Regions from separate parts of the Nostoc sp. CALU 1950 genome, predicted to be linked through region 2. Evidence: riboswitches for the same ligand, from Rfam matches in the RefSeq annotation. Region 2 holds a riboswitch; the other holds the start of a gene.

Region 1 (8,464 bases), on a different contig from region 2:
GAAGCTTTCAGGATTGGGAGATACCGCTAATTTGAAGCTGGGTTTAGCCTACCGCGACCCCAATAGCGATAAATTTAATGCCTTGTTGCGTTATGAATATCGCCAAAATCCGACAATTATTCCTGAAACTATTTTGTTAGGTAGTGGTACGGGTTCCCAAGACCATACCTTTGCTTTAGAAGCTATTTATGCCCCTAACTGGCAATGGGAATTCTACGGTAAATATGCTTTGCGTAACAGTACTTCTTATTTAGCCAACGATTTAGTTGGTACAAGTATGGTGAATCTGGGACAATTGCGAGCTACTTATCGTTTGGGATATAGCTGGGATTTAGTTGGTGAGGCTCGCTGGATTGGTCAATCTAACTACAGCGAAACAGGCTTTGTGGTAGAAACAGGCTACTACCTTACTCCTAATCTACGCCTTTCTGCTGGATATGTTTTTGGTAAAGTCGATGACCGAGATTTTTCTGGGACACGTTCCGCAGGTGGGGCGTATTTGGGCTTCACGGTCAAGCTTGACGAATTGTTTGATGGTTTCGGACAGCAAAAACCTGTAGCACGTCAGCAACCAGAATCTACGGTGCAAACTCTGGTAGAGAAATTAAAAAATAGAATTCAGGAGTCAGGAGCCAGAATTCAGAATTGAATTCTGTGTGACTGGCGGATAGCGCAGCAGTAAGAAGAGTAGTTTGTGTTTGACTGTTTGGGCGCGGTCAAATTACTTTGACGATATTACCGCGCTCAAAACTGTAAAAATTAAGCTGCAATCCGGGGTCGGTTATTGGGTGTAGTTGGAGCCAGCAAACGACTGTATAGCTGAGTCAGTCGGAATGCCACACTATACCAACTAAAAGCAATTTCTGTCCGTTGCCTTGCTGCTTCACCTAACTGGTCTCGCCAAGCTGGGTTGATCAGAATGCGGTCTATGGCAGCAGCAAAAGCCACTTCATCTTTGGCGGGCGCTAGTAAACCTGTGACCTCTGGTACAACAGTAAACTGCAACCCACCGACATTACTAGCTACGACTGGAGTTTTACTCGCCATCGCCTCAATGGCAACTAAACCAAAAGGTTCGTAGTGACTGGGCACTACGCAGACATCAGCAGCAGCGTAGTAGAAGGGAAGGACAGTTTCATCTAGGCGACCGGTAAAGGTTGTACAATCTTCTAATCCGAGTTCAGTGACAATGCTGGCGATGCGATCGCGTTCAATTCCATCACTCTGACCTGGACGACTACCACCCCCAATCACTAGTTGGAGGTTAGCCTCACCCCTTAAACTCGACTTGCCAATAGCTCGTACTAAAGTTTCAATACCTTTGCGTCGGTCAAACCGACCAACATAGAGAACCATTTTGGCATCTGGTGCAATTCCCAACTTTTCCCGTGCAGCAGACCGCGGAATTTCCCCAAATTTATCAGTATCGGTACCACAGGGAATCATTTCAATGTTCCCTTTGCTGGAAACGAGTATCCGCATGTGTTTCTGTTCTTGTGGACTGGTCGCAACCACGCAGTCTACAGTTTCTAGACAGGCTTTTTCTATAGCTAGTCGCTGGGCTGCAATTACGGGAACATCACCAATACTTCTGTATTTAACCGCTCCTAAAGAGTGGTAAGTATGCACCTGAATCAGCGGTTGTTGCTTTTTCAATTCCATGCCAACCCAAGAAGACAACCAGTAATTGGTATGAATTAGGGAGTAATGGAACCCTTGGCGTTGCTGAAATCGCTGGAATTCTTCGATAAATTCAGGTAAATGGTTAAACAAGTTATCTCGCCCAATAAACTCAGCTGGGCCAGCGTTTAACCGAATAGTACGACAATTCAGGCTATGTTGAGCGATCGCAGCTTGGTCAGGACTACTACGACGAGTGAACATATCCACTTGCCAACCTTGCTGGGCTAGGGCATAACCTACTTGACGCACATAGACATTTTGACCCCCAGCTTCTTCTTGACCGATTTCAACAGCCGGGTCGCCATCGACAGAAATTAGAGCAATGCGATGTTTCTTATTCTGGAACATAGCTGATTTTCACCTCAAGGCAAATAATCCTACCTCAGACGCCAGAAATCAAGATATTGTTATCCTCTCTCAAGGCCGAGGGCAGGCACAACGAACCACAAAGTTACCAGCCAAAGGACACTGACGAGAACAAGGCATTACTTGTAAGAATGCTTCTCGTTCAGTCTCTTCTCAATGCCGACGAAGTTAGCTGACGGGCTAGGACTGAGAGATGTCCTTCTTGAAAAAGTTATAAGTTGTGAGTTATGAATTATGAGTCATCTATTTAGTAACTTTTAACTCCTCACTCTTAACTCTAACTTTCTTCAAAATACGCCCCAAACTTGGTTCCTCCGCTCCGGTTTAACCTTACTCACAAAATTTTTCAGGGAATATAGTGGATTAGGCAGACTGATTTATTTTTCTTCACAGTTTATAACGTGTCATCATCAACTATGTCAACAGTGTGAACAAAAAAAGAGTGCTGGGAATCACTTCAAAGCGCGTTGTGCCTAGCGTTGGAGAATCAAGGCATAGGGGAAAATTTGAGTTTTTAAGATGCTCTCAACAATAAACTTACTGATATTCACTGCTACATTTTCTTTAATTTTTGGGAATGAAATAGTCTTGAGAGTTTTAGTGCAAAAAAATCTGGTTAGAGATATTTGGAAAGTCAACAAATATACTCGAAACCTCTTTCTTTGCAGGATAGAGGCTTGAAAACCCCAATTTCCCCATAGGGAAGGAGTTAGGGAATTAGGTTTCGAGGCATTTGAGTTAATAACGATACTTTTCAAACATCCTCTTAAAGTATCCGAAAAGCAGCAACTTCAGTTTGGAGATTAAGTATACACCTACCAAAATGAGATGTACTCATTGCTAAGTTATGGTAAATACAAATTTGAAACTGAGATTTAAACCTGTTTCTCACAGTTGGGTTGCTCTACATCCACAGCCTAAAGGAGTAATTCAATTTATTGCTGGGGCTTTCTTTGGTACTTTTGGCCCCATGCTTTTCTATCGCTATTTGCTTCAATGTTTATTCGAGCAGGGATATACAATTATCCTTCTGCCTTTTAATTTTACTTTTAATCATTATGTAGAAGCTGGTTTTCTCATGAGAGAGCAGTATGAAATTCTGCCAGAGCTTGTAAAAATGGCAAGTGTTGCAGGATATGATTATGAAGCCTATCTAGATGATAAGAACTTTTCTTGGATTGGACATAGCCTTGGTTGTAAATATATCTCTTTGTTAGAAGGATTTACTGCTCTACCTCCAAATCCTCAACATAGAGAACAGTTTATTCGTAATCTGCTGTCTCATACTTCCGATGAGTCACAGATAAAAAGTGTCGTTGCAGACATTAACATTCTCTTTGAGGAACTAACGCGAAAAACTGCTGAAGTTAAAAACTTAATTTATACTTATGTGCATAAGGATATCAAATTTAATAGTGTCTTTATTAAAGGGCAGGTTTCTATCCTATTAGCACCTGCTATTGCTGACACAGGGAGTGCAATTCGTCCTCAATTTTTAGCGGATATCATCGATAATTTGGGTTGGGGTGTGAAACCAACTGTTGAAGAAACCCAGAATTTAATCAAGGATAGTGGGCTATTTAATATCATGGGTTTAGTCTGTTTCAAGTCAGACAATATTGCTAAATCAACCTGTGAATGGTTTACTAATATTCTGCAAAAGCCACCTCAAGATTTTCGGAAAAGTTTTGCAGGTGGACATTTAAGACCTCTAGGTATTCAATTAGGTAACTATGTCATTAATCTTTTTAATAAACCGTTGATTGAATCAGTTCAAGAGCGAAATAGAGGATTTGAGCATAGTGTTATTCAGTTGCTTGAGAAACTGCAAGAAAAATCAACATAATGGGCATGGGGCATGGGGCATGGGGCATGGGGCATGGGGCATGGGGCATTGGGCATTGGGCATTGGGCATTGGGCATTGGGCATTGGGCATTGGGAAAACAGTTTCGTTAGTGGGGCGTTGAGCCAGTTCCGAGTTCTGAGTAAAAAAGTGAGATTTCCCACTCAGCACTCATGACTCAGCATTCAGCACTCATTACTCCCCACTCCCTATGCCTTTTTCATAATCCCAACTCTTCTGGAAAACCGAGCATGATGTTTAGGTTTTGGACGGCGGCTCCTGATGCGCCCTTACCCAGGTTGTCAAGACGAGCAACTAGCAACACTTCTTTGGTAGTGTCATTGGCGAATACAAAAACCTGAACAATATTGGTGTTTTTGATTGCGTAGGCGTAGCCCGTCGTAGACATCGCATCCAAAAATATTCCGTCTCGCAGCAGAGTAGAATCTTGGTATGGAGCAACCTGCACAAATTTTTCACTTTGGTAGTAGTTAGCGATCGCTTGATGAATAACTTCACCTGATGGTGGATTATCCAAAGTTCCCAGCGGCAAAGGCACTTGTACCAGCATCCCCTGCTCAAAATCCCCTACTGCCGGTACGAACAGCGGCGGTGATGCTAACCCTGAGTAATAATGCATTTCTTTGACGTGCTTATGCCCAAACCGCAACCCATAGATCCCATAGGGATAGAGTGACTCTGCTCCGGCTTGTTGCTCGTGGAAGGTATGGTACTGTTTGATGAGATTCTTCCCACCGCCAGAGTAACCTGACACTGCATTAACGGTGATGGGAAAATTGCTGTTCAGGAGTCCCTTGGCAATCAACGGACGGATACAAGCCAAGAATCCTGTAGGATAACAGCCAGGATTGCTCACAAACTGGGCGCTGGCGATTTTCTCTCGCTGTCCTGGATTTAGTTCAGGGAAACCATATACCCAGTTCTTAGCTGTGCGATGGGCAGTACTAGCATCAAGGATCTTAACCGTAGTACTAGTTACCAAGCTAACAGCTTCAAGGGCTGCATCATCAGGTAGGCAGAGAATAACAACATCGACGGCATTGATTAGTTTAGCTCGCTCAGATGCATCTTTACGTTTAGATTCCTCAATGCTAACTAACTCGATATCATCCCGTTGGTTGAGACGTGAGTAAATTTGTAAGCCTGTGGTTCCTGATTCGCCATCAATGAAAATCTTGGGTTTAGTAATCATGCCTTCAGCACCCTTAGATGTAAATAGTATTTTAAAACAGCTATAGCAATCCGATTATATTTTTGAAAAAATCAACGAGAAGAAGGCAGGAAAAGAACCTCTCCCATGTTCGCTTAGTAGCTACTCTTACGAGAATGCTTTCAGCGAACTCGCAGGGTATTGCCTCTACCTCATGTAGTTTTGCGTAAATCCTACAGAGTGATGAAAAAGCACTAATGTAAAGAATAGTTACTAGATAACCTTACTATGTACTCGATAGTGATACCTTCTCGATGCTTGATATATAAATCAGATTTGATTTTTGAAAAAACGACCTATTCTTAAAGCTTATGTATGAAAAAATTGCTATTCCTATTTTAAGTCTCATATTTGCGACGCTCATACCTAATATGGTAGCTGCTGAGACTGTGATGGAAAAAGTAGCTAGAACAGGGGTATTAACAGCTGGTACTAGTAGAGATGCGCTACCTTTTGCCTATGTGGATAGTCAAGGAAAGTTAAATGGCTATTCTGTAGATATGCTGACTCTGATTAAAGAGAAATTAGAAAAAGACTTAGATAAAAAAATTAAACTGCAACTAGTTGGTCTTAGCCCTTCTGAGCGGATTACTAAAATAGTTAATCAACAAGTTGATATTGTGTGTGATGCTAGTAGTTTTACCTGGAAGCGAGATAAAAAAGTAGACTTTTCTGTTAGCTACGGTGTGACTGGAACCCAATTATTAGTTAAGAAAGGAAGTAATCTAGGTTCCTCTGAATCCCTTATTGGTAAGCGAATTGGTGTGCTGGCAGGAACCACAAATGAGCAGGCGATCGCTCGTGTGCAACCCCAAGCTAAATTGGTGTATTTTAAAACTAGGGCAGAGGGATACACAGCTTTGCAAGAAGGTACTATTGATGGTTTCTCGTCCGATAGCATTCTTTTAGAGGGATGGCTGCAACAGCAAAAAAATCCAGATGCTTTTGCGATCGTACCCCCTCGCCCCTATTCACAAGAAGGTATCGCTTGCATGGTGCCAGAAAATAACTCGAAATTCTTGGATACAGTCAACTATTCTCTGGTCAAGTTCATGCAAGGATTTGTCAATGGTAATCAGAAATATGTCACTATTTTTGACCGTTGGTTTGGGTCTCAAGGCGCTGTAGCGCTCAATCGGGATTTACGTGATTTGGTAGTGGAAACTATGCAATTGGTTATAGAATTTCGTGAGGAAATTCCTAAAAGCGATCTGTGAAATAATGGTTTTCCCACAAAATCATCTAGCTAACTATTTGTACCAGATTCTGGTATAATCCCCCATTCCCCATTTTCAAACTTCTTCCGCACTCAATCCTGATCCGACAATTGCCCGATAGCACAATTGCAGTGATGGATCTCCAGCAATTACTCGTCGCTGTAAATTATGAGCGATCGCGATCATATCTTCTTGAGGCAGCCAGGGAAATACTACTAAGTCTCCTGGCTGCGAAAACATGGTAACTAACTGCTCAAGGGTGTTTGCTTGCAAGCCAGAAGGTTGCAGAATGATCAATGTTGCCGCTTCTTCAATCAGCCAATCATGATCCCAATCATCTGAAGTCACAGCAACAGCTAAAGTGACTGGAGGGATTTTAGCAAAAAACTCTGGTGAAGCTGTATCACCATGAAATAATCGGTGCTGCTGTCCTAAACGCCACCAACGAAATTGGCTCTTAACAGTAGCTTCAGGTGATGTCTCTACATAAGTGACAGGAACCTCAATAATTGGGGATGGATAATTCTCTTTTTGGATGGATTTTGGTAAGATGACAATATTTTCTGGCTTGACTCCCTCTTCTAATGTAGTTGTCGAATCAGTTTTTTCTTGTTGCTGATGTTTAATAGTTTGGACTAAATCTTTGTGAGTGATGCGCCTACCAGTTTTCGCTTCTTCTAGATACTGCTCCCGCAGTTTTTGAGGTGTGGAGGGTGCAGCAAGTAGATACAAAGCGGAGGTAGCAATGTCAATTTGTGAAAGATTTGCACGGTTGCCAAAGGTTTCATACACATTAATAAAGTTGTATGCTGTTCGACGGCTCCAACCAAATTCTGCTTTCAACCAAGTATCAAACTGCCCATGCTTCAGTTTAGAACGCACTTCTGCCAATCGTTGCCCAATCTCCCAAATGTCTTGGGCAGTCCGCCGTAGCTGCTCTCGGATTTCTGTTGTCCGCTGTTCAACTAATGTCCGCTGCTCTGGAGTGAGAAGTTCGTAATCAAAACGAGTAATAATTGTATCTTTTGTATCCTTGTGATTTGATTTTACCATTGTGAATTTCCACATCCATTGGCGAAGAACTCAGCTATTTTGGATTACAGATAGAACATACACAAAATTGTGAGCATAATCTCACTCAGTTGTAGCTAGACTTCCTGCACTAAGTACACTATCTTATTCATTTTATTTTAAAAGCAGGAAAATCTGGAAATTAGACTTATATTGTGTCCGGCTAAAGACTTTTCATTTAGAACGCAGTTCTTGCTGGGGGCTGGGAGCAGGGGGAAAGAGGCTTTTCCGATTTTTGCACAAATGCGGTAATCATAAGTGATTAACCGGACTTGATATCACACAAAAGCTGAGTGTCTGGTAGCTGGTAAGATTTAACCTGCAAAAGGAAGGGAACCGGAGCAAGATACCCATGCTGACAACTAACAACTAAAGACTTGACAAAAAATCCCATTTACTTGTTAACTGAGAATAATTACTAATTATTTCAATATTTAGTAAAAATGCTGGCATAGTTTTTGCATTATCAGGAGGCTTGCCTGAATCAATAAAAATTACCATTCTTATTGATTCAGACACAAATTTAAGTTGGCACATTGTACTGTTTTCTGGTAGCAAAGATTACTAAAGTCATCTGCCGCTTATCCAGTTCAACAGCAAATTCAGATTTAGGTGTATCAGAAAAATCATCACAATACCTTGTGTAGACAGAGTTTGAACTGAATTATTGAATTTGTGTGTTTTTATATCAAGGGTGCGAATTTTTACATGAAGACTCAGTTACTAATTTCGACAAATAATTCCTTGCTAGAAGTTGACCACATTTTTATTTGTGTTGAGGATGCACCTAAAGTTGAGTTCTTTGAGCAAGCAGGGTTGATGTTTGCCAGTCCTGCTGTACAGCAGATGGAACGAGGTACAGCCTCACAGATTCTCTTTTTTGAGAACTTTTATCTAGAGTTCATTTGGGTTGAGGATGAAGTCGCCGCTGAAATCTATGCTGTCCGCACAGGTCTAGACCTTTTAGGGCGATCGCATTGGCAACAAACACAAATCTCTCCATTTGGGATTGCTCTGCACCAGCAGTCTCGCGCCACATCCTCGTTTGAGGA
Region 2 (6,138 bases):
GTTCCAATCTCATCAGTGTCCAGGGCTGGTACTGCTCAGACTTTTTGTACCTGCACTTAAATCTGTTGAGGTCGTCAATGATATTTCAACTAAATTTAGCAGCGATCGCCGCGATCGCTGGGCAAGCTGTTTGGAAAAAGACCAAACCTGTAATCCTTAGAGATGTCTTCTTTTTACCAGTATTGGGCTTCTTGGGAATAATTGTGCTGTGGTGGATTATTGCACTTGCCAACCATCAATTGATGCCCACTCCACCAGAAGCGCTAATCGCTAATTTAGACTACATCTTAAATCCCTTCTACCAAAGAGGCCCAGGCAACTTAGGAATTGGTTGGTTGTTGATAGCAAGTCTGCGTCGGGTATTAATAGGCTTTTTGTTAGGTGCTGTAGTAGCGATTCCTTTGGGGTTTCTAATTGGAATGTCCAGACCGGCAATGCTAGCACTTAATCCGATAATTCAAATTTTTAAACCCGTATCGCCCCTAGCTTGGCTACCCATCGCCTTAGCAATTTTCAACTTAGCAGATCCTTCCGCCATTTTTGTCATCTTTATTACCTCCTTATGGCCGACAATTATTAATACCGCATTAGGAGTTTCTAGCGTTCCCAAAGATTATTTAGATGTGGCACGAGTGCTGGAAATGCCACGTTGGCGACGAATTACAAAAATCATTTGGCCTGCAAGTTTGCCGTATATTTTTACAGGTTTGCGAATTAGTTTAGGCATAGCTTGGCTAGTAATTGTTGCCGTGGAAATGCTTACAGGTGGTGTTGGTATCGGCTTTTTTGTCTGGGATGAATGGAGTCGTTTAAACCTGAGTTCAGTCTTTTTAGCTGTGTTGATAATTGGCTTAACTGGGTTAATCCTAGATTACGCCGTGGACAAAATCCAAGAATTAGTAACCCATCGCCCTAGAACTTCCAACTAACTAAAGGGAATTTTAGATTTTAAATTTTAGATTTTGGATTGAAGAATTGAAAATCCAAAATTTAATAATATCTGTTCGCGCAGCGTCTAATCAAACAAATCTAAAATCCAAAATCTAAAATCCAAAATTGATCCACCAATGGAGCTACAAAAATGGGTGATAATAACTGGACTCGACGAGATTTTATTAAAGGAATCGGAGTAACCACAACCGGAATAGCATTGTCCTCCTGTGGAATTTCAGGAGATAGATCAGCCAAAGGACTAACTGAAGAAGCCTTAGCTGTACAACCAGTAGTTAGATGGCAAGACCTAGAAAAATCTGATCTCACCATTGGTTACGTTCCCGTTAATGATTGTGCGCCATTTGCGATCGCCTGGAAAAAAGGTTTCTTCCGCAAATATGGTTTGAATGTCACACTTAACCGCGAAGCTAGTTGGGCTAATTCCCGCGATGGTTTAATTTTTGGTCGCCTGGATGCTTCGCCCATAGTATCTGGTGCAGTTACCAACGCCAGAATTGGTGCTGAAGGCGCACGCCAAGCCTCCTTGTGTGCAGCCATGACCATTCACAGCCACGGTAACGCCATGACAATGAACAAAGCCATGTGGGATTTTGGGCTACGCCCGTGGTACGAATATCAAGAACAATATGGCGATGGCGCTTTGGAAGCCTTTGGGCGCGATTTCCGGGGTTTCTTTGAGAAGCAGCCGTCAGAAAACAAAGTCTGGGCGGTAGTATTAAGTTCCGCGATTTACGAATACTTTATCCGTTACTTATCTGCCGCCGCAGGTGTTGATCCGCTTAAAGAGTTTCGGATCATCATCGTTCCACCCCCTCAAATGGTAACAAACGTGCGGATTGGCGCCATGCAAGCTTACATGGTTGCAGAACCCTGGAATACACGAGCAATAACAGGTAATGAAAACATCGGCTTTACCTTCGCACAAGGTAAAGAAGTCTGGTTGGGACACCCAGATCGTTTGTTGGGAGTAATGCAATCTTTCATCGAAAAATATCCCAAAACCTATCGTTCTTTAGTCAAGGCGATGATTGAAGCCTGTCAGTATTGCAGCAAAGTAGAAAACCGCCAAGAAGTAGCCGAACTACTTACAGACCGTTCCTTTACAGGTGCTAAACCCAAAAATCAAGATGCTCCAATTGCCAAATTTACAAGTCCCGGAATTCTGGGCAACTATAATTACGGCGGCTTTGACGGCAAAGACCGCACCATCCAAGCCGATGACACCACGATTTTCTTCGATATTCCTGACAACCTTCCCAAGCAGCCAGGAGAACACTCGACATTCTTGTGGAGATCCAGAAGTATCTGGTTAATGACACAAGCAGCCCGATGGGGACAAATTAAGGAATTTCCCAAAAATGCCGAAAAACTAGCCGAAGATGGCTGGAGAACAGATTTATATCGGGAGATAGCATCTGAAATGGGCATTGAATGTCCCAAGGATGATTACAAGGTCGAACCACCAGAAGTATTTATAGATAAGAAAGCCTTCGATCCCAGCGATCCGGTGGGTTATCTAAATAGTTTTGCGATCAGGGCTAATGCTCCCACTAGCTTTTTCATGTCTTAAATTCCAAGTTCAAATATTGGCTGTGGCAATTTTAGATTTTGGATTGTAGTTCTTCGATTCACGCCTTGCTTGTTGTGGGCGAAAGATAATCTAAAATTGCAAATCTAAAATCCAAAGTTGTTTGATGACTAGATTATTTCGGGAGCATTTGATAATGGAATATACCTCATTACCTATTAATACCCAGACCGAAGTTCTTCCCCGCACTGGATTTTTAGAAATTGAAAATTTAGTCAAGTCTTATCCGACACCTGATCAAGAGAACTTTGTCGTTTTAGATGGAGTTAATCTGACAATTGGTGAAGATGAATATATTTCTGTAATTGGTCACTCAGGTTGTGGAAAATCAACTCTACTCAAGATAGTAGCTGGTTTAGAAAAAGCAACTTCCGGCTCAGTCCGGCTAGATGGAAAAGAAATTCGTCAGCCAGGAGCCGAGCGGATGATGGTATTTCAGAACTATTCGCTGTTACCTTGGTTAACAGTACGAGAAAATATCCGTTTAGCTGTGGATGAAGTGCTAAAAAATGCTAATCGGGCTGAGAAAATTAGCATTGTAAATCAGCACTTGGCAATGGTAAACTTGACGGCGGCGGCTGACAAATATCCTGATGAAATCTCTGGAGGTATGAAACAACGAGTAGGTATTGCCAGAGCTTTAGCAATTCGTCCTAAAATGTTGCTGATGGATGAACCTTTTGGGGCACTAGATGCGCTAACTCGTGGCAAATTGCAGCGGCAGGTATTGGATATTTGGGAAAATAATCGTCAAGCAGTGATGATGATTACCCACGATGTAGACGAAGCAATTTATATGTCCGATCGCATCGTCTTGATGACCAATGGCCCAGCTGCTAATATCGGGGAGATTTTAGAAGTTCCTTTTGAGCATCCACGCGATCGCGCCGCCATGCGAAACTCAAAAGAATATTTTGAACTCCGCAACCACGCCCTAAATTTCCTTGATCGATATTTTGCCCAAGACGAGTAAATTAGATTATCATTTTTTTTAGTGGGTAGCCTAATTCAAATTCATGAAAGCTGGATTTGGAACGGAGGAACCAATGTTTGGGGCTAATCTTGCAGAGAGCGGCAATTTAAGAGTCAGAAGTTTTCACTCAGGACTCACCACGGGCTAAACGCCCCGCTTGCGCTAACAGCACTCCTAAGAGAGAGACACCTTCCAGTCTTAGCCCGTCAGCTAACTCCGTAGGCAATGGAAGGAACCCCCAAGACTTTGGCTGTAATACAGTTATTATTGGGGTTTCCTTGACTGAATTGAGATTTTGGTTATCGTTACTCAATCTAAAATCCAAAATCCAAAATTTGTCCCCCTGCTTCTCATTGCTAATTCATTTCATTGGGAGAAGTAAAGCTGTGCAAATCAAGCCAATGTTAGCACGTCTACAAAGTGCCACAGGTCGAGATGACTTAATTGAACAAATGGTACTGCTGCCAGAACCAAAGAAACCTTTTTATAACAAACCTCAAAGCTCAAAAGCAGTTAATTTAATTGTTGCTTATGATGGATCTCCCAAAAGTCATACGGCATTAGATATTGCCTTTTGGATTGCCCATCAAACCCGTTTAGCCACCAATGCAGAAGTTACAGTTCAAGCTGTTTATGTATTAGAAGATAATCAAAGCAGCCAGTATCCAAATATCTTGAGCTTTCCACAACAACAGCCTTCATTGGAATGTCAAGTTAGTGAAGTATCAAAGTCTGTCACACTGGTATTAACTCAACCCAAATTGCAGACAGTAGTAACTCCCCTACAACAAGCAGATATAATTCTCTGGCAAGCTCGAAGTCTAGCTGAAGAATGGCAGGGTTGCTTCAAATCTCATTTGCGCTTTGGCTGCATTTCTACAGAACTTGCCAAAGTTGTTGAATCAGAAAATGCCGATATTCTGTTTTTAGGTTGCAACTCCGCGAATCATCCGATGATTGAGGCACTAGGCTCTAATTTTCCCTGCGCCGTTTTGGGTATTCCCAGTTGTATTGATGAATAATCGATATTTCAAATTTCAGTAATTTTTATCCAATTTTAATCACAGATAAGTCACCTATAAATAGGTGGCTTTTTTCGCTACTATTCAACCAAGTAAACTTCGAGAGGTTAGGGTGTGGAAAACTGGCAAGCAATCCTTAGTGTGATTACGTTTATAAGCGTCATTGTTTTAGTAATGACGGAATGGGTACATCTCACTATTGCAGCATTACTGGGAGCATTATTGTTAGTTTTTAGTAACGTCATGACTTTACAAGAAGCTGTTGGTTACATCGGCAAAAGTCATGGAACACTCGGTTTATTCTTTGGAGTTATGGTGTTAGTACGGGCTTTTGAGCCTACCAAGATATTTGATTATTTAGCTACTCAAATAGTACTCCTAGCTAAAGGACAAGGCAAACGTCTATTACTTGGTATTGTCGCTATTGTGACACCTATTTGTGCAGTCTTACCAAATGCCACAACAGTAATGTTGCTAGCACCTTTAATTCCACCAATGGCGGAGGAAATTGGGATAAATTTTGTCCCATTGTTGATTTTAATGGTGTTTGTTGCTAATAGTGCCGGACTGCTAACTTTAGTTGGTGATCCTGCTACATTTATTGTCGGTGATGCTGTGAATATCAGCTTTACAGATTATTTATTGAAATTGAGTTTAGGAGGAGTGATTGCCATTGTCATAGTGATTGCAACACTGCCATTTTTATTCCGTAAAATTTGGAATACACAGTTAGATAATCTTGAAGAACTGCCACACCCACAAATAAATCATCCACGTGCTTTAAGCTTCGGTGCAGTTATTGTATTTTTCGTCCTGCTATTTTTTGTCATCGGAGAATCTCTACCAGTTCCGATTTCACCTGCTGCCGCAGCTTTGTTAGGAGCAGCTTTAGCTTTGCTTTTATCTCACCATAGCAAAATCGATTCAGTTAACAACATTTTGCGGGATGTAGACTGGAGTACATTGATATTTTTTATGAGTATTTTTGTGCTAATTGGAGGACTAGAAAAAACAGGTGTAATCAGTGGTTTATCAGGAATATTGGCAGTAATTTTAGGAAAAAATATTATCCTGGGTTCTCTATTTTTATTATTTTTTGTGGGAATATTATCCAGCGTAGTGCCCAATATTCCTTTAGTGGTGGGGATGGTTCCCTTACTCAAACAATATATTGTGACTGTCGGATTAGCACCCACAGAAGTTTTAGCACAAGACTTTCAAGGACAGTTTCCGCCAGAAGTATTACCTCTGTTTTATGCCATGATGTTCGGTGCAACTTTAGGAGGTAATGGCACACTTGTAGGTGCATCATCTAATATCGTAGCCGCTGGGATTTCTGAGCAGCATGGACGCCGCATCTCGTTTAAAACTTTTCTCCACTATGGTATTCCAGTGATGCTATTACAACTGGTAGCTTCAGCTTTATATGTGTTGGTTCGCTTTTTACTTTAGGTAAGGATAGTGCTAAGTAAATCGGCGTAAATATTTGATTTTTGAAAATATACGTAGTGGCGTGGCAAGACTAAAATGTTGCAATAAATTTTCTTGTGGTGTGGGCATCTTGCCCGCACGGACGGGCGAGACGCCCATCCCACAAGAGT

The links. Region 2 has a riboswitch for cyclic di-AMP ahead of ABF638_RS35175 (universal stress protein). Riboswitches for the same ligand answer to the same signal wherever they lie in the genome.
Region 1: it holds a riboswitch for cyclic di-AMP, as region 2 does, so the genes downstream of both, ABF638_RS05410 (glycosyltransferase) here and ABF638_RS35175 (universal stress protein) in region 2, are expected to answer to the same signal.

Annotation. Positions count from the first base shown of each region.
Region 1 is NZ_JBDNJQ010000011.1:14,701-23,164, forward strand. It holds gene ABF638_RS05405 (TonB-dependent receptor) at 1-649, shown strand, start outside; gene ABF638_RS05410 (glycosyltransferase) at 760-2,031, opposite strand; cyclic di-AMP (ydaO/yuaA leader) riboswitch at 2,192-2,390, opposite strand; gene ABF638_RS05415 (DUF1350 family protein) at 2,897-3,895, shown strand; gene argC (N-acetyl-gamma-glutamyl-phosphate reductase) at 4,114-5,103, opposite strand; gene ABF638_RS05425 (amino acid ABC transporter substrate-binding protein) at 5,436-6,341, shown strand; gene ABF638_RS05430 (DUF3102 domain-containing protein) at 6,417-7,394, opposite strand; gene ABF638_RS05435 (VOC family protein) at 8,121-8,464, shown strand, end outside.
Region 2 is NZ_JBDNJQ010000237.1:609-6,746, reverse strand. It holds gene ntrB (nitrate ABC transporter permease) at 78-929, shown strand; gene ABF638_RS35185 (ABC transporter substrate-binding protein) at 1,082-2,524, shown strand; gene ABF638_RS35180 (ABC transporter ATP-binding protein) at 2,679-3,515, shown strand; cyclic di-AMP (ydaO/yuaA leader) riboswitch at 3,533-3,755, shown strand; gene ABF638_RS35175 (universal stress protein) at 3,917-4,537, shown strand; gene ABF638_RS35170 (ArsB/NhaD family transporter) at 4,652-5,989, shown strand.